3 regions of the Agrobacterium sp. 22-3639C2 genome follow, and region 1 is predicted to be linked to each of the others. Evidence: predicted binding sites of a transcription regulator. Region 1 holds the regulator's gene; each other region holds the start of a gene.
What was found. The regulator LexA, encoded in region 1, represses DNA repair genes until DNA is damaged. The targets are predictions, from matches to a motif close to TGTTCNNNNTGTGTTCNG.
Positions count from the first base shown of each region.

Region 2: the regulator LexA is predicted to act here: its motif matches at 1,689-1,706, upstream of ACQZ6D_RS16160 (YifB family Mg chelatase-like AAA ATPase).
Region 3: the regulator LexA is predicted to act here: its motif matches at 1,643-1,660, upstream of ACQZ6D_RS14270 (PA0069 family radical SAM protein).

Region 1 covers NZ_JBNWDB010000001.1:383,505-389,206, forward strand. The annotation lists gene ACQZ6D_RS01885 (glutathione S-transferase family protein) at 1-375, opposite strand, end outside; gene lexA (transcriptional repressor LexA) at 814-1,536, opposite strand; gene ACQZ6D_RS01895 (VOC family protein) at 1,747-2,628, shown strand; gene kdsA (3-deoxy-8-phosphooctulonate synthase) at 2,628-3,473, shown strand; gene eno (phosphopyruvate hydratase) at 3,621-4,895, shown strand; gene ACQZ6D_RS01910 (FtsB family cell division protein) at 5,232-5,549, shown strand.
Region 2 covers NZ_JBNWDB010000003.1:652,330-658,031, forward strand. The annotation lists gene ACQZ6D_RS16160 (YifB family Mg chelatase-like AAA ATPase) at 64-1,596, opposite strand; gene gshB (glutathione synthase) at 1,782-2,741, opposite strand; gene ACQZ6D_RS16170 (cupin domain-containing protein) at 2,986-3,498, opposite strand; gene ACQZ6D_RS16175 (sn-glycerol-3-phosphate import ATP-binding protein UgpC) at 3,609-4,709, opposite strand; gene ugpE (sn-glycerol-3-phosphate ABC transporter permease UgpE) at 4,721-5,563, opposite strand; gene ACQZ6D_RS16185 (ABC transporter permease) at 5,575-5,702, opposite strand, start outside.
Region 3 covers NZ_JBNWDB010000003.1:251,117-256,818, reverse strand. The annotation lists gene ACQZ6D_RS14275 (ribonuclease HII) at 1-33, opposite strand, end outside; gene ACQZ6D_RS14270 (PA0069 family radical SAM protein) at 370-1,527, opposite strand; gene ACQZ6D_RS14265 (hypothetical protein) at 1,816-2,334, shown strand; gene ACQZ6D_RS14260 (FAD-binding oxidoreductase) at 2,362-3,795, opposite strand; gene ACQZ6D_RS14255 (L-threonylcarbamoyladenylate synthase) at 3,844-4,821, opposite strand; gene ACQZ6D_RS14250 (DUF6656 family protein) at 4,886-5,494, opposite strand.

The DNA.
Region 1 (5,702 bases):
TTTAAGCCCGGAATCGCCGCCCCTGGGTTTGACCCGAATGCCCACCGACATGGGATAGAGATTGCGCAGCGAGGAAAAGCCGGCATGCATCTCACTTGCGGCCGAACGCGACCAGGCCCTCGCATGCTTGTCGCTTGCCCAGACGCTCTGGTGTCTTTCAGCAAGATATTCGACGATCGAAAGCGTTTCCCAAACCGTCATACCCTCGTCGACCAGGCAGGGCACCTTGCCCGTCGGCGAAAAGGAGGAGAAGGAGACGCCTTCGCCGAACGGAATGAGCTTTTCATCAAAGGCGATACCGAGCGTGCGCATCAATACCCACGGCCGCAGCGACCATGAAGAATAGTTCTTGTTGGCTATATAAAGATCGTACATGGCGTATCTCCCGGATATGACGCGTATTTCTACACCTGCCAAGCGTTCACGGAATATCGAAAATTATCCATGGCTCCCATAAACGCCGTTGATGAATGGTGATGTGGGGTCACTGAGAGCGCGCCTTGCGATAAGTCACCCTTTGGTGACCACTAAACTGACTGCGCAACACGACAGAACAACGTCGCTAAAAAACAGCGGATGGGATCGCTTCGACAATTACAGCGAACAGCCCATTCGCCACCACGCCTGTAGCGAAACCGAAGCATCTTTATGGAGCAGGAACTTAGTTTGGAAAGGGCAACGCGCATAGGCTGAATGGCGCATATCCTCGTGCACCCGCTAAAGCACGCCACGTTTGGAAACAGCCAAACCATATATAGGCGCCATCTTCACGATGACGCCTAATGTAAAGTGAGCACGTTCGGTTCGATAAGATCAATGGTAGCGGCGGATCAGCCCCACCAGCTTGCCCTGAATTTTCACCCGGTCGGGCCCGAAAATACGGGTCTCATAGGCTGGGTTTGCCGCCTCGAGCGCAATGGAGGCACCCTTGCGGCGGAAGCGCTTCAGCGTGGCTTCCTCGTCATCCACCAGAGCCACAACGATATCCCCGGGATTGGCGGTGTTGCCGTTGCGGATGATGACTGTGTCGCCGTCGAAAATGCCGGCCTCGATCATCGAATCACCCTTGACCTCAAGAGCGTAATGTTCGCCCGTGCCAAGCATGTCTACTGGCACGGCCACATCATGGGTGTTGTTCTGAATGGCGGAAATCGGCACGCCCGCAGCGATGCGGCCCATGACCGGCACGGTGACAGCCCCGCCCAGATCGTTGGCCGGCGTCTTGGGGGCAGGGGCCGGTTCCGGCGTTTTGGGTTTGCCAAGGCTGCCTTCGATAACGCTTGGCGAAAAGCCGCGCTGCGGCCTTGCGCCCGGCGTATAAGCCTCGGGCAGCTTGATGACTTCCAGCGCCCGAGCTCTATTCGGTAGCCGACGAATGAACCCGCGCTCTTCGAGAGCGGTTATCAGGCGGTGGATGCCGGATTTCGAAGCAAGATCGAGTGCGTCCTTCATTTCATCGAAGGAGGGCGGCACGCCGGACTCTTTCATTCGTTCATGAATGAAGAGAAGCAATTCCTGCTGTTTGCGCGTGAGCATGAGGAAAACACCCTTTAGAATCGTAGTGGAAGTCGCGAAACAAATACAGAACGAACACTATATGTTCCATATGTGTTCTGCAATCCCCTAAAATTTCGTGAAGGTGCCATTTATTGCTGTGATGATTTGCCTCATAGCACGCAATTGTGCTTTTGTGCGGTCAAAACCGTCCCGGCATGCTCCGGGCGGAAGGCCAGCAGGATACATGTCATGACGAAACCCTATAGCGTTGACCATCTCGTTTTGCCCGTGGAAGTCATAGGCGTCGCCGTGAAGCGCCTCGTCAGTCTTGGCTTTACGGTTGCGCCGGAGGCTCTGCACCCTTTCGGCACCCAAAATGCCTGCGTATTTTTCGCCGATGGCACCTATCTGGAGCCGCTCGCAATTGCTGATCCGGCTAAATATAATGCGTCAATAGAGGGGGGTGATGTGTTCACCGGCAGGGATGTGGCCTTCCGGCAACGGGACGGGCAGGAGGGTTTTTCGGCTCTTGTCGCCAGGACTAAAGACGCCTTGGTTGACCATGAGCGGTTTCGGGCAGCCGGCCTTTCGGCGGGCGATGTTTTCGAGTTTTCGCGGCCTGTTCGGATGCCGGATGGCTCGCAAGGCGAGGCGGCGTTCCGGCTGGCTTTTGCGGCAAGCGGGGCGGCCGCGGATTTCTTTTTGTTCAGTTGTCAACGGCTTCAAGCCCTTCCGGGCGATCGCACCATGCTTGAGCGCCACGCCAATGGTGTCACCGGCCTGAGTGAAATCGTCCTGTTTACCGGCGGCGATGCGAAGGTGGCGGGCCTGATCGAGACGGTGTTTGGCTGTGAAGGTAAATGGTCTCCGCGCGGTGATATGGTTTTCGCGACCGGCAATGCCAGCATCAGATTGACCGGAAAACCGCCTTTCGGCGGGCAGGCCCTGAGTGCTCAGGATGGCAACGAAGGCGGATTGCGCGGCGCGGGCATCGTCTTTTCGTCACACGATCTTGCCGTGACAGAGGCGGTGCTTGCTGCTAATGGCGTGTCCTGCGCAAAAGCGGACGGCCGTCTGGTGGTGCCCGCAGCACCCGGTCAGGGCGTTGCCTTCGCCTTCGAGGAAAAATGATGAGCGTTACGAACAATCTTAAAGTCACTGCCGGCGACGGCGCCAGCAAGGTTTCCTTCTCGAATACTGAGCGGTTTTCGCTGATTGCCGGTCCCTGCCAGATGGAAAGCCGCGAACATGCCTTCATGATCGCTGGCGTCCTGAAGGAGCTTTGCGACAAGCTGGGAATAGGGCTTGTCTACAAGTCCTCTTTCGACAAGGCGAACCGCACTTCGCTTTCCGGAAAACGCGGCATCGGCCTGGATAACGCGATGCAGGTTTTTACCGATCTCAAAAAGGAATTCGGTTTTCCTGTTCTGACCGACATCCACACGGAAGAGCAATGCGCCATCGTTTCCGAGGTAGTGGACGTGCTGCAGATCCCGGCGTTCCTCAGCCGCCAGACCGATCTTCTCGTTGCTGCCGCCAAAACCGGCCGCGTCATCAACGTCAAGAAAGGCCAGTTTCTGGCGCCCTGGGACATGAAGAACGTGCTTGCCAAGCTCAATGAGAGCGGCAATCCGAATGTGATGTTGTGCGAGCGCGGCGCGTCCTTCGGTTACAACACGCTGGTTTCCGACATGCGCTCTTTGCCGATCATGGCAGCGCTCGGCGCACCTGTCGTGTTCGATGCCACCCATTCGGTGCAGCAGCCGGGCGGGCAGGGCGGCTCCACAGGTGGCCAGCGCGAATTCGTCGAGACGTTGGCGCGTGCGGCCGTTGCGGTTGGCGTGGCCGGCCTCTTCATCGAGACGCATGAGGATCCGGACAATGCGCCGTCAGACGGCCCTAACATGGTCCATCTGAAGGACATGCCGAAAATGCTCGAAAAGCTTCTGGCTTTCGACGCGATTACGAAAGCCTGATCGGCTGACCGTGACGGCGGGCACTTTTGTGCCAATCGATTTTAATGGCGGGCGGGCCGTTTCCGCTGCCCACCGTCATTGTAATTTCTTCGCCATCGTCTAAGACAGGCGACGGAAAATATCTGTTCCATTCCCAAGGGAGAGACCATGACTGCCATTACCGATATCATCGCGCGCGAAATTCTCGACAGCCGCGGCAATCCGACCGTTGAAGTCGACGTTTATCTCGAAGACGGCTCCATGGGCCGTGCCGCCGTTCCCTCCGGCGCCTCCACCGGCGCGCATGAGGCGGTTGAGCTGCGCGATGGCGGCAAGCGTTATCTCGGCAAGGGCGTGGAAAAGGCGGTCGAAGCCGTCAATACAGAAATCTTCGACGCGATTGGCGGTTTCGACGCTGAAAACCAGATCCAGATCGACCAGATGATGATCGCGCTCGACGGCACGCCGAACAAGTCGCGCATCGGCGCCAACGCCATCCTCGGCGTGTCGCTCGCCGTTGCGAAGGCTGCCGCTGAAGCCTCCGGCCTGCCGCTTTACCGCTATGTCGGCGGCCCGAACGCGCATCTGCTGCCGGTTCCGATGATGAACATCATCAACGGCGGCGCGCATGCCGATAACCCCATCGACTTCCAGGAATTCATGATCCTGCCGGTCGGCGCAGAAAATATTCGCGAAGCCGTGCGCATGGGCTCCGAAGTCTTCCATACGCTGAAAAAAGAACTGTCCGCACAGGGCCACAACACCAATGTCGGCGATGAGGGCGGTTTTGCACCGGGTCTCGAAAGCGCGCCGGCAGCACTCGATTTCATCATGAAGTCGATCGAAAAGGCTGGCTACCGTCCGGGCGACGACATGTTCATCGGTCTCGACTGTGCGGCGACCGAGTTCTTCAAGAACGGCAATTACGTTTATGAAGGCGAAGGCAAGACCCGTTCGCCGGTCGAGCAGGCCGAATACCTGGCCGAACTCGTGGCGAAATATCCGATCATCTCCGTCGAAGACGGCATGGCTGAAGACGACTGGGATGGCTGGAAGGCGCTGACCGATCTCATTGGCAACAAGTGCCAGCTGGTGGGCGACGATCTTTTCGTCACCAACTCCGCCCGCCTTCGCGACGGTATCAAGATGGGTGTCGCCAACTCCATCCTCGTCAAGGTCAACCAGATCGGTTCGCTTTCCGAGACGCTGGACGCAGTCGAAACCGCGCACAAGGCAGGTTACACCGCCGTCATGTCGCACCGTTCGGGCGAAACGGAAGATTCCACCATCGCCGATCTCGCGGTCGCAACCAACTGCGGTCAGATCAAGACCGGCTCGCTTGCCCGTTCCGACCGGCTCGCAAAGTACAACCAGCTTATCCGCATTGAAGAGATGCTGGGCCCACAGGCTGCTTACGCCGGCCGTTCGATCCTGCGCGGATAATTCGCGTTCGGGTTTCGCGATATGGCCCGCCGCCTGGCGGGCCAGTCTCAGGGATGGGCGGTTTATCCGCACTGCTCACTCCCGAGTTGATCCGGGGTTTAGTCAGCCCAGGTCCCTGGGTTGAAAGGACTCTTTTCACGGCGAAGACGCGCTGTGGCTTGATGCCGGATCACGCTCGGCATAACGAACTCTCTCTGATATCGTCGTCATTATTAGCCCGCCTCTGGCGGGCTTTTTTGTGTCTATCAGTCGCGCGGAATTTAAGGTCAACGGATAGTTAAACAATCCGCATTAGTCTCGAGACTCACATTATGCGTTTTAAGGCTTCTCTCCGGCATGTGGACCAGACATCATAAAAAGAGACGATTCGGCCGTTTGATCGTTCCGGCCATTACGATCGCTTTTCTTTCCTATTTCGGGTATCATTCCATCCACGGCGACTTCGGCCTTCAGGCGACGGAGCGGCTGGAGCGGCAGCGTATTGCCAGAACGGCAGAGCTTGCCAAGCTGACGCAGGCGCGCGTTGCGCTGGAGCGGCAGGTCGAATTATTGAGCGACGGTTCTCTCGAACGTGACATGATTGACGAGATTTCCCGTTATCAGTTGAATATGTCCCGTACGGACGAAATTGTCATCATGAATACCTACTTCTAATTAACCGAAATCAAGTTAATTAATGATTTGTGATTTATTCACAGCACTTTAGCGTGAATATGTGCCATGCGTTTAAAGCATTGCTGCATGGCATTTTCTTGCATATGGTACGCGCCAATCTATCCATTCAAACGGCAACTCAGGGAGGGATGA
Region 2 (5,702 bases), on a different contig from region 1:
GTGCCGCTGGCCATCCGCCAGCGGCACAATTGTTTTAGCCGGTAAAGGGCGAAAGAACGCCTCTTATGCCGCCGCCGTCAGTCCTTCACCGGCAATGCGGTATGAAATGGCTTCGGCCACATGTATACGTCCGACAGTTTGTTTGCCGTCCAAATCAGCCAATGTGCGGGCGACCTTGAGAATGCGATGATAACCGCGTGCGGAGAACTTCAACCGTTCGGCAGCATCGCGCAGCAATTGCAGCCCGGACACATCGGGCTCCGCATATTTTTCGATCAGCGTTGTCGTGCAGCGAGCGTTGGTGCGAATGCCTGAAAAGCCCGCCGCCGCATAACGCTCCTGCTGCGCAAGGCGGGCGCGAGCGACACGGGCGGCCACCACCGAACTCGGTTCGGCAGTCATAGGACGGATGAGGTCCGTGGCGGAGACGGCGGGAACGTCGATGCGGATATCGATGCGATCCATCAGCGGGCCGGAAATGCGGGCCTGATAATCTGTCATGCAACGTGGCCCTCTGGCGCAGGTGAAACCCGGCTCCCCCGCTCTGCCGCACCGGCAGGGGTTCATCGCAGCGACAAGCTGGATTTCCGCCGGATAGGTGACGCGGTGATTGGCACGGGCGATGATGCATTCGCCCGTTTCCAGCGGCTGGCGCAGCGCATCCAACACCTGTGGCGCAAATTCCGGGAACTCATCGAGGAAAAGAACGCCGTGGTGGGCAAGTGAAGCCTCACCCGGCTTGGCACGCAGCCCTCCGCCGATCAGCGCGGCCATGGTGGCGGAATGGTGTGGCGTGCGAAACGGTCTGCGGTCCGACAGCTTGCCGCCGGACAATTGGCCGGCGATGGAATGGACCATGGACACTTCCAGCAATTCCGCAGCCTCGAGCGGTGGAAGAATTGAGGGCAAGCGCGCGGCGAGCATGGATTTACCGGAGCCGGGCGGGCCAACCATCAGCAGATTATGGCCACCGGCAGCTGCCACCTCCAACGCGCGCCGGGCCGTCTCCTGCCCCTTGATATCGGCCAGATCCGGCAAATTGACCGGATTGGCGCGGATGGCGGGCATCGGGCGGGAGAGAAGCTGGGTGCCGCGAAAATGGTTGGCAAGCGCAATAAGGCTGCGTGGGGCGAGAATATCGATGCCAGCCCCCGCCCAGGCTGCTTCCGGCCCGCTATCAGCCGGGCAAATCAAACCCTTCCCGAGCGCATTGGCACCGATGGCCGCGGGCAGAGCGCCCGAAACCGTGCCGATGGTGCCATCGAGATTGAGTTCGCCGAGAACCACATATTGCCCGAGCGCTTCCGCCGGGATCGCTCCCAACGCGGCCATGAGACCCAAAGCGATCGGAAGATCGAAATGCGATCCTTCCTTGGGCAAATCCGCAGGCGCCAGATTGACCGTGACTTTTTTTGCCGGCAGCGCCAGACCGGAGGCGTGGAGCGCGGCCTGCACCCGCTCCCGGCTTTCCGCCACCGCCTTGTCCGGCAGGCCGACGATCTGGATGCCGACCTTTCCGGGTGCGACCATCACCTGCACCTCGACCGGCACACCCTCTATTCCCTGAAATGCAACCGTATTGACCCGCGCCACCATGGCCTGCCCCCGCAAACCGGCCACAACATCAAAGCACTATGCCCCGATGGCGGCCACTCTCAAGTAACCTGCCACAGAGCAAAGAATAAAACAAGAACATTAAGCGAACAATTTCGCGCGCACGGTGTATTTCAGTTGTATAGAGTTGTGCACGCGGAACAAACGCAGGTGGCGAGGAAATTGCCTCAGAAATCCTGTGCTTCGCGCTTTTTCTCGATCGCATCCCACAACAGGCTTGCCACATCGGCACCGCCGAATTTCTGCACTTCACGAATGCCTGTCGGTGAGGTGACGTTGATTTCCGTGAGGTAATCGCCGATCACATCGATGCCAACGAACAGGAAACCGCGCTCGCGCAGGGCGGGGCCGATGCGGCGGCAGATTTCCTTCTCACGCGCGGTGAGTTCCGTTGGCTCCGGGCGGCCGCCGGCATGCATGTTGGAGCGAGCATCATTTTCCGCTGGCACGCGATTGATCGCGCCCACGGGCTCGCCATCCACCAGAAGGATACGCTTGTCGCCCTTGCGAACATCCGGCAAGTATTCCTGGGCGATATAGGGTTCGCGGAACATCTGGCCGAACATTTCCAGCAGCGATGAGAAATTGCGGTCGTCCCGCGCGGAATGGAAGACGCCTGCACCACCATTGCCATAAAGCGGCTTGAGGATGATATCGCCCATTTCATTGCGGAAGCGGGCGATTTCAGAGACATCCTTGGTGATCAGCGTCTTCGGCATCAGATCGGCGAATTCGGTGACGAAAATCTTTTCCGGCGAGTTGCGGACCCAGGCGGGATCGTTGACAACAAGCGTTTTGGGATGAATGCGCTCGAGCAAATGGGTCGAGGTGATGTAGGCCATGTCGAATGGCGGATCTTGGCGCAGATGAATGACATCCATGGTCGAGAGATCGACCCGCTCCGGCTCCGAGAGCGAAAAATGGTCGCCCTTGATATCGCGCAGTTCCATCTGTTCGACGGTCGCGTAGATCTTGCCATCGCGCATGGAGAGGCGTTCGGGCGTATAGTGAAACAGCCGGTATCCACGTGCCTGCGCCTCAAGGCTCATGGCGAAGGTGGAGTCGCCGGCGATATTTATGCCGGAGACATGATCCATCTGGATCGCGACGTTCTTGATCTTCGCCATGCGCATCTTCCTCTTGCAGCATGCGGACGCTTCGCGGTTCCGCCGTGCCCATTGCCTCGTCTGTTCGCGATTCCCCGCAGGACCGGAAGAGACCCGGAAATGCTTCAGAAAACCCTGAAGATGTAGGGCAGCGACCATTCAAACGCAACTGCTGCGAGGGGTGCTTTTTGTGAGTTTTATTGAACCTTCACAATTCCGCAGGTGGCGCTGCGCAGAGCCCCACCTGACGGAGTGTTTTACCAGTTCAGGCCGCCAGCTTGTAGGAACGACCGGCAAACAGCTTGTTCTTGACCCGGTAGGCCAGAGCCAGCGCCGTGGGGAAAGGGCGGCGCATGAAGGCAACCTTGCGGACATACTCATCCACCCGCCAGGTGGCCCATGTTCCCGCGCGGAAATAAGCGACGTCACCCACCCGCAGGATACTGACTGTGCCGTCTTCCGCCGTCACATGCACCTCACCCTCAAGGATATAGACCGTCTCGTCCCAACCGAAGAACCAGCGGAACTCGCCCGCCGTACAATCCCACATGGCTGTGCTGGAGGCGCGGTCTCCGCTTCTGGAATGATCCGCCGCACGCGCCTGAGGATCGCCGGAAATGATCCAGTCGGGGTTGATGGGGGCCGGCTGCAGCCGCAAATCGGTGCAGGACGCGCTAACCACGCCCTCGTCTTTTGCCCGGCGCAAAGAGGCGGGAAATATCGGCACCGTGCGGATCGCCATGGTGGCAGCCGCCGCGAACATCATCTTTAAAGGCATATTAGAAAACCCCCGTGAAATATTGGAGATCTTCTATCATCGGGATCGTAACGAAGCGGTTTTGACAATCGGCGCAATTTTAGTCATCGCGCCGATTTCTTATCGTCCACTCAGGCCGTTGCCAACTGCACGGGCTGCGCCACAGCCTGTTCCGCCTTGCCCGCTATGCGCTTGCCGGTCTCGCTGGAGAAGAAGTGCAGCTTGTCCGGAGATATGGCGACCGACAAGGTAGCCGGAATCTCGACCTCCGGCGAAAACGCCACAGTCAGGTTCTGGTCGCCGATCATGCCGTGGATAAGACGCTGCGAGCCGAGTTCCTCGATATACTCGACGCGTAGCGAAAAACCGGGCTCACTTGCCGCCGCCAGGCGGAAATCTTCCGCCCGCATGCCCACAGTAACCGGGCCGGAGGTGGGGGCGAAACCGTTGAGCGCGATCAGCGACGGCCCGACCGCAAGGCTATCCCCATGCAACTCGCCGCTCAGCAGGTTCATGGCGGGAGAACCGATGAAGCTTGCGACAAAGGTGGAAGCGGGGGTGTGATAGACCTCAAGCGGTGCGCCGATCTGTTCGATGCGGCCGCCGTTCAGCACCACCAGACGATCTGCCAGCGTCATGGCTTCCAGCTGATCGTGCGTGACGTAGATCGAAGTGGTGCCGAGGCGCTTTTGCAGGCGCTTGATCTCCCCGCGCATGGAAACGCGCAGTTTGGCATCAAGGTTGGACAGGGGCTCATCAAACAGGAAGGCCGCCGGTTTGCGCACGATGGCGCGGCCCATGGCGACTCGCTGACGCTGGCCGCCGGAAAGGGCGCGCGGCTTGCGCTCCAGATAGGGTTCGAGCTGGAGCATGCGGGCGGCCTCGGCCACGCGCGCATCGATCTCCGCCTTCGGCGTCTTGCGGTTCTTCAACCCGTATTCCAGGTTCTGGCGCACCGACATATGCGGATAGAGCGCATAGTTCTGGAACACCATAGCGATATCCCGGTCAGCAGGATCTACCTGGTTGACCACCCGGTCTCCGATCTTCACCGTGCCTTCGGAAATATCCTCAAGTCCGGCCACCATACGCAGGAGCGTGGACTTGCCGCAGCCGGAAGGACCGACGAGAACAATGAACTCGCCGTCCCTGATGTCGATATCGACGTGATGCACGGCACGCACGCCGCCGTGATAATCCTTGCAGACCTGACTGATTTCTATCGCGGCCATTTTCGGTTTCCTTATTTGTCGCTTTCCGTCAGGCCCTTGATGAACCAGCGCTGGAAGATCACGACGATCATCACAGGCGGCAGCATGGCCAGAACGGCAAGCGCGAAAGCTTCGTTGTAATCGGGGATTTGCGAACCGACCCAGACTTGCAGGATCGACTTGATGCCGCGCATCAGGGTGAAGAAACTCTCGTCCGTGGTCATCAGCATGGGCCAGAGGTACTGGTTCCAGCCGTAAACGAACATGATGATGAAGATCGCCGCCATCATGGTACGGGAAAGCGGGATGATCACATCAATGAAGAACTTGACCGGGCCCGCACCGTCTATGCGAGCGGCTTCCAGCAATTCTTCAGGAATGGATTTGAAGAACTGCCGGAAATAGAAGGTGCCCGTCGCAGACGCCAGAAGCGGCACGATCAGACCGGTGTAGGAGTTCAAGAGGCCGAGTTTGCTCATCACCTCATAGGACGGCATGATGCGTACTTCGAGCGGCAGAAGCAGGGTGGTGAAGATGATCCAGAAGGCAAGCGTTGCAAACCGGAACCGGAAATAGACGATCGCATAGGCTGCCATCATCGACAGGACGATCTTGCCGACGGCAAAACCGATGCCGAGGATCAGCGAGTTGAGCACCATGTTGAGACCGGTGATCTGCCCGGTGAAGCCGCCCTTCTGCGTCAGGACCTTTTCATAGGTTCCGACGAAATTGTCGCCCGGAATGAGTGTCAGGCCGCTGCGGTGGATTTCCGCTGCCGTATGGGTGGACGTCATGAATGCCACGACGACAGGCAATATCAGGAAGAGTGCGCCGATGATCAGCACCAGATGGTCGAGGGGTTTTGTCTTGTACATTGTCTTTTCCCTCAATTGTAATGGATGCGTTTTTCGATGAAGCGGAACTGGATGATGGTCAGAACGAAGACGACCAGCATCAGGATGACGGACTGAGCAGAGGAACCGCCGATGTCATTGCCGCGGAAACCGTCGAGAA
Region 3 (5,702 bases), on a different contig from region 1:
GGCAGGAGAATCGGGTGTGGTGCGGCGTTTCATGCGGCAGAAACTTGCACACACACCCGATCTCCTGCAAGCCCCCGGAAGCGGGCGATGACGGGCGCGGCCAGCCGGGTCAAGGGGCGTGGCCAACCGTGCCCCTTAGGTCGTCATGACCTTTGATCCTCCAACGGGGCGGCGGAGGAAAAACGATCGCACGCGAGGCGGCGGGTTCCGGGGGTGATGTCCGACGGGCCAGGGAAACCCGCCGGGCATTTCGTCAAGAGCATGGCCCCGTCAACAGGAAAGGGCTGCCACTCCTTATGTGTCTGCACCGCTGGGTATCGTTGCGCGCATCGTAATGCGCCTTCGATCGGCCAAGCGGGCCTCATATTTTCAAAGCAGCGACAATTGCACGCCGGCACCTCCCGGCGGCACGAAGATATCGTCGCGCAGGTTAATGCCGCGGCGGATGAGGCCAAGCCGTTTCGTCGCCATTTCGAAACGCCTGCCGATCTGCCATGCATAGGGACCAGCACCCTTCATGCGTTTTCCGAATTCCGCATCGTAATCCTTGCCGTCGCGCATGGAGCGCACCAGCGACATGACATGCCGGTAGCGGTCCGGATAGTTGCGCAGCAGCCAGTCGCGGAAGAGGGGGCTGACCTCCAGCGGCAGGCGCAGCAGCACATAGGAGGCCTCCGTTGCGCCAGCGGCCTTGCCGGCTTCGAGAATGCGTTCGATCTCATGATCGTTGAGTGCGGGAATGACAGGTGCCATCATCACCGCCACGGGAATGCCGGCATCCGTCAGCGCCTTGACCGCTTCCAGCCGCTTTTCGGGCGTGGCGGCGCGCGGTTCCATGCTGCGTGCCAGCTTGCGGTCCAGCGTCGTCACGGAAATACCAACCTTGACGAGACCTTTCTTGGCCATGGGCGCGAGAATATCGATATCCCGCTTGATCAGGGCCGATTTGGTGACGATGGCGACGGGATGGTCGGCCTTTGCCAGCACTTCCAGTATCTGCCGCATGATCCGCCATTCGCGCTCGATCGGCTGGTAGGGGTCGGTATTGGTGCCGATGGCAATGACGCGCGGCTTGTAGCCGGGCTTCGCCAGCTCCCTTTCGAGCAGCTTTGCCGCATCCGGCTTGGCGAAAAGCTTCGCCTCGAAATCCAGCCCCGCAGAGAGCCCCATATAGCTGTGCGTCGGACGGGCGAAACAGTAGATGCAGCCATGTTCGCAGCCGCGATAGGGATTGATGGAACGGTCGAAAGGGATGTCAGGCGATTCGTTGCGGCTGATGATGCTGCGCGGCTTTTCCACCTGCACTTCGGTGCGGAACTCCGGCAGCTCCTCGAGGGTCTGCCAGCCATCGTCGAAAACCTCCCGCTGCAGGGCCTCAAAGCGCCCACCCGGGTTAAGTCCGGCACCACGCCCGCGACGACGGTCGATCTCGATGCGCAGGCCCGACGCATCGGCCAACGCATTGGCAATGTCAGGCGTATGGCTCGGCTGGAAAGCAGCCTGCCCCGAAAGCGTATGGTCTCTCATCTGGATGCTCCCAGGGTGCCGCACGCCTCTCAAGGCAAGCCAACGCCCTAAACCGTTTCCACTCGAACCGGCGTTTCATTGCCTCTTCGAATGATTAAATTCCTACCGCAAAAATGAGAACATTACAAGAACAAAAAATGCAAAATCGATAGCTGGCCGACCCGCGGCCGGGGTCCTGTTTGTGTCAATCCCACCTGAAGGTGGGTTAGAGTTAAGCCTGAACGGTCGCGGATTTTCTGACATCCAGCGCAGTGGCAATTTATTGTGCGATGCGTTAGAGCTATGCATATGTTGACAGTCATAATGGAATGCCGGGATCAGGAACCGGAACTGGCGCATACGCTGTCTGCGCTTGTAACCGGGGCCGTGGAAGGGCTGGTAAGCGACGTTGTGATCCTCGATCACGGTTCGCGCGATGGATCGTCGCGCGTCGCCGATGCCGCTGGCTGCCGTTTTTATGCGCAGTGGGATATTGAGGATGTCATGCGCTCGGCGCGCGGGCATTGGATCCTGCTGGTCGAACCGGGTGCGCGTCCGCAGAGCGGCTGGATCGAAGAGATTCTCGAATATGTGGCTGTCTGTGCCGAGCCCGCGCGTTTCTCGCCGTCCCGGTATCACAAGCGGCCCTTTTTCAGCCGGATAGTGCGCCGCCGTCCTCCCTTGGAATGCGGCTACCTGATGCCGAAGAAACATGCGGTGGCGATCGCAAAATCCGGCATGGGCCTGACACAGCTCGTGCACGCGCAAAAGCCGCGCCGCCTGAATGCGGAACTGGTTCCCGCCTGGACGGCGAGAACTTCCAACTAACATGCAACGATGATGAAGCTGCTGTCCCTAGCGGGCGGTGATCACCTTGCCGGGGTTCATGATGCCCGCGGGGTCAAAGGCGTGTTTGATGCGTCGCATCAGGTCCATTTCAATGCCAGGCCTGATCGCGGCCAGTTCGTCGCGCTTCAACTGGCCGATGCCATGTTCGGCCGAAATCGAGCCGCCGAGCGACAGTACGATGCCGTGCACGATCTCGTTCATATCCCGCCAGCGACCGATGAATTCAGCTTTGTCCGCACCAACCGGCTGGGAAATATTGTAGTGGATGTTGCCATCGCCCAGATGGCCGAAGGCGCAGACGCGGGCGCCGGGAATGGCGGCAAGAACGGCCTTTTCCGCCGTTGCCATGAATTCCGGTATCTTCGACACCGGAACGGAAACGTCGTGTTTGATAGAGCCGCCTTCCGGCTTTTGCGCATCCGACATGCTTTCGCGCATATGCCAGAGCGCCTGACGCTGCGCTTCCGATGAAGCGATCACCGCATCCTCGACGAGCCCAGCGGAAAAACCGCGGTCCAACAGCGATTGCATCATTGTTTCAGCCGTCTCAGCCGAATCGGAGGTGGAGATATCGATGAGCGCGTACCAGTCATGCGGCGTTTGTAGCGGATCGCGCACGCCGGGAATATGTTTGGCGGTGAATTCCACGCCGATGCGCGGCATCAGCTCAAAACCGGTCAGCGCCGTGCCGCAGAGGTTTGAGGCCATTTCGAACAGCTTCAACGCGTCCTCAGTGGATCGAAGACCGGCAAAACCCACCTGATGGCCGAGCGGCACGGGGAAAAGCTTCAGCACCGCACCGGTGATAACGCCGAGCGTGCCTTCCGAACCGATGAAGAGATCGCGCAGATCGTAACCCGTATTGTCCTTTTTCAGCCGGCGAAGCCCGTCCCAGATTTCACCTGTTGGCAGCACCACTTCAAGCCCCAGGCAAAGCTGGCGCATATTGCCATAAGCGAGAACTGCCGTGCCGCCGGCATTGGTGGCCAGATTACCGCCGATGCGGCACGAGCCCTGCGAACCGAGCGACAGCGGGAACATCCGCTCCACGGTCGATGCGGCCTTGTGAATGTCGTCGAGAATGCAACCGGCATCCGCAACGATGGTGTTGGCGACCGGATCGATGTCGCGGATACGGTTCATGCGCTCGAGCGAGAGGATGATGTCGGTTCCGTCAGCACGCGGCGTCTGGCCACCCACAAGGCCAGTATTGCCGGTCTGCGGCACGATGGGCGTGCCGGTCTCGCTGGCGAGCTTCAGGATGGCTGCAACCTCCTCGACAGTGCCGGGCTTGAGCAGCAGCGGTGACGCACCATGGTAAAGCCCGCGATTTTCCACAAGACGCGGCGCCATTTCCACAGCGTCGCGCACCGCGTTTTTTTCGCCGACAATGGCAGTGAAGCGGTCGAGGATGTCGGAGGAGGGGGCTGCGATTGTCATTGGCGTCTCGCTGTCATTTGAAACGGTGGGCGAAATGGTGAAGTGCCGTCAGCCTCGCGGCGCGGCGGCGCGGGAAAGGCGGTCATTGATCGCCTCTCCAAGACCGTGGGCGGGAATGGTTGTGACCGCGATTGTCGCGGCACCGCTCGCATCGGCCGCTTTGAGATAATCGAACAGATTGGCGGCCGCCTCGGCAAGGTCGCCGGAAGGGCTGAGGTCGAGAACGGTACGGGCCGTCTCTTGTCCCTCAACCGCGATGCCGCCGAACCGGATCAGTGCCTCGTCGGAAGAAACGGACGTCGCGTCGAGGCGAACAGCTGCACCGGGCGCATAATGCGAGGCGAGCATTCCGGGTGCCTCGATGGCAGCTGATGCCTTTTCCGGCCGTTCGAGCTGGGTGCCGGTGATGCGCTCGATCTCCTCGGTGACGATGCCGCCGGGACGAAGCAGCCGCACCCGCCCGTCGTCTTCCACTTTGACGATGGTGGATTCGACACCGACGGAGGCAGCACCGCCATCAAGAATGAGGTTGATCCTGTTACCGAGATCAGCCTCGACATGGGCGGCACTGGTGGGGCTGATCTTGCCTGAACTATTGGCACTGGGCGCAGCAAGAGGTTTGTCGAACCGGCGGATCAGATCACCGGCGAAACCCTGCGGAACGCGAATGCCGACGGTATCGAGCCCGGCCGTTGCAAGTGAGTGAATGCCGCTTGCCGGTTTCAGCGGCAGAACCAGCGTCAACGGGCCGGGCCAGAAGGCTTCGGCGAGGCGTCGCGACACGGGATCGAAAACCGCATAACGTTCGGCCATGGCGATATCGGCCATATGGCAGATCAGCGGATTAAACTGCGGCCTGCCTTTCGTTTCGTAAATGCGGGCAATGGCCGCCGGATCGGTTGCGTCCGCAGCAAGGCCGTAGACGGTTTCCGTGGGCAGGGCGATTGGCTGGCCGCGGGAAAGCTCCTCGACGGCCGCCTGCAAGGCGGTTTCCCGCTCGTTTTCGATATCGATATGACGCGCCATGATGCTGCCTTTCAGGGCGTCAATAGCGTATTTCAGGGCCTTATGGAAAGCGCTATCGTGGCTTTTATATTGCCTTGATGATCTTGCGCATCTCGTCCGAGCGGGCGCCGAGCATAAGCACGTTTTTGAGCGCAACGCGTGGGTCGTGGGTCTGGAACAGCAGGCCGCCGCGATGGAAGGAGGTATCGATGGCGACGTTCTTGTTTGGAAGCGCGTTGATGGCGACTGCGAAATACATCCGCGAATAGCGCGCATCGATGTTTTCGAAGAAGTTCTCGGCCCCGCTCAACTCGGCGAAGAAATTCGCGAAATAGAATGACCAGAGCACATGACGCTCGGCGTCGAAACTGGTTTTCGCTGCCGTGACATGGCAATAGCCGAGATGCGGCCGCTCATCCAGCAGATGGTGGAAAACCATCTTGGGAAAACGGATGGACTGGTGAAAGCCATTGAGACGGCTATGGGTGGCGTCGGCAGCAGCCTCGAGCTTGCGTCCGGTCATCGCCGCCACTTCTTCATGGCTGTAATAGACGCGTTCCCTCGGCAGCCAGCGTTCTTCGTAGCGGCTGATGCGCCCGGTTCGCAGGAAATCCGAATGCGCGGTCTTTGAACGTATCGGCGTGACCGAATGTTTGCCGGCATCGAAATAACGTATGCGTGTCGCCTTCTCCACCTGGAACGCCCTCGTTGTTGTCGATCAGGCAATATAGTTTAGGGCATGTTAAAACTCCGTTGCGCCACACCCCCCGTTTTTTAACGGGTAGAGAGGGAGCTGCGCGACATCATGCGTCATATTGCGACGTGGTTTCCGGCGGGGAATAGCTGCCGGATTTCGCAGCGGAATGGCGTGCAACGGCCATTGGCGCATGTCGCAATTTGTC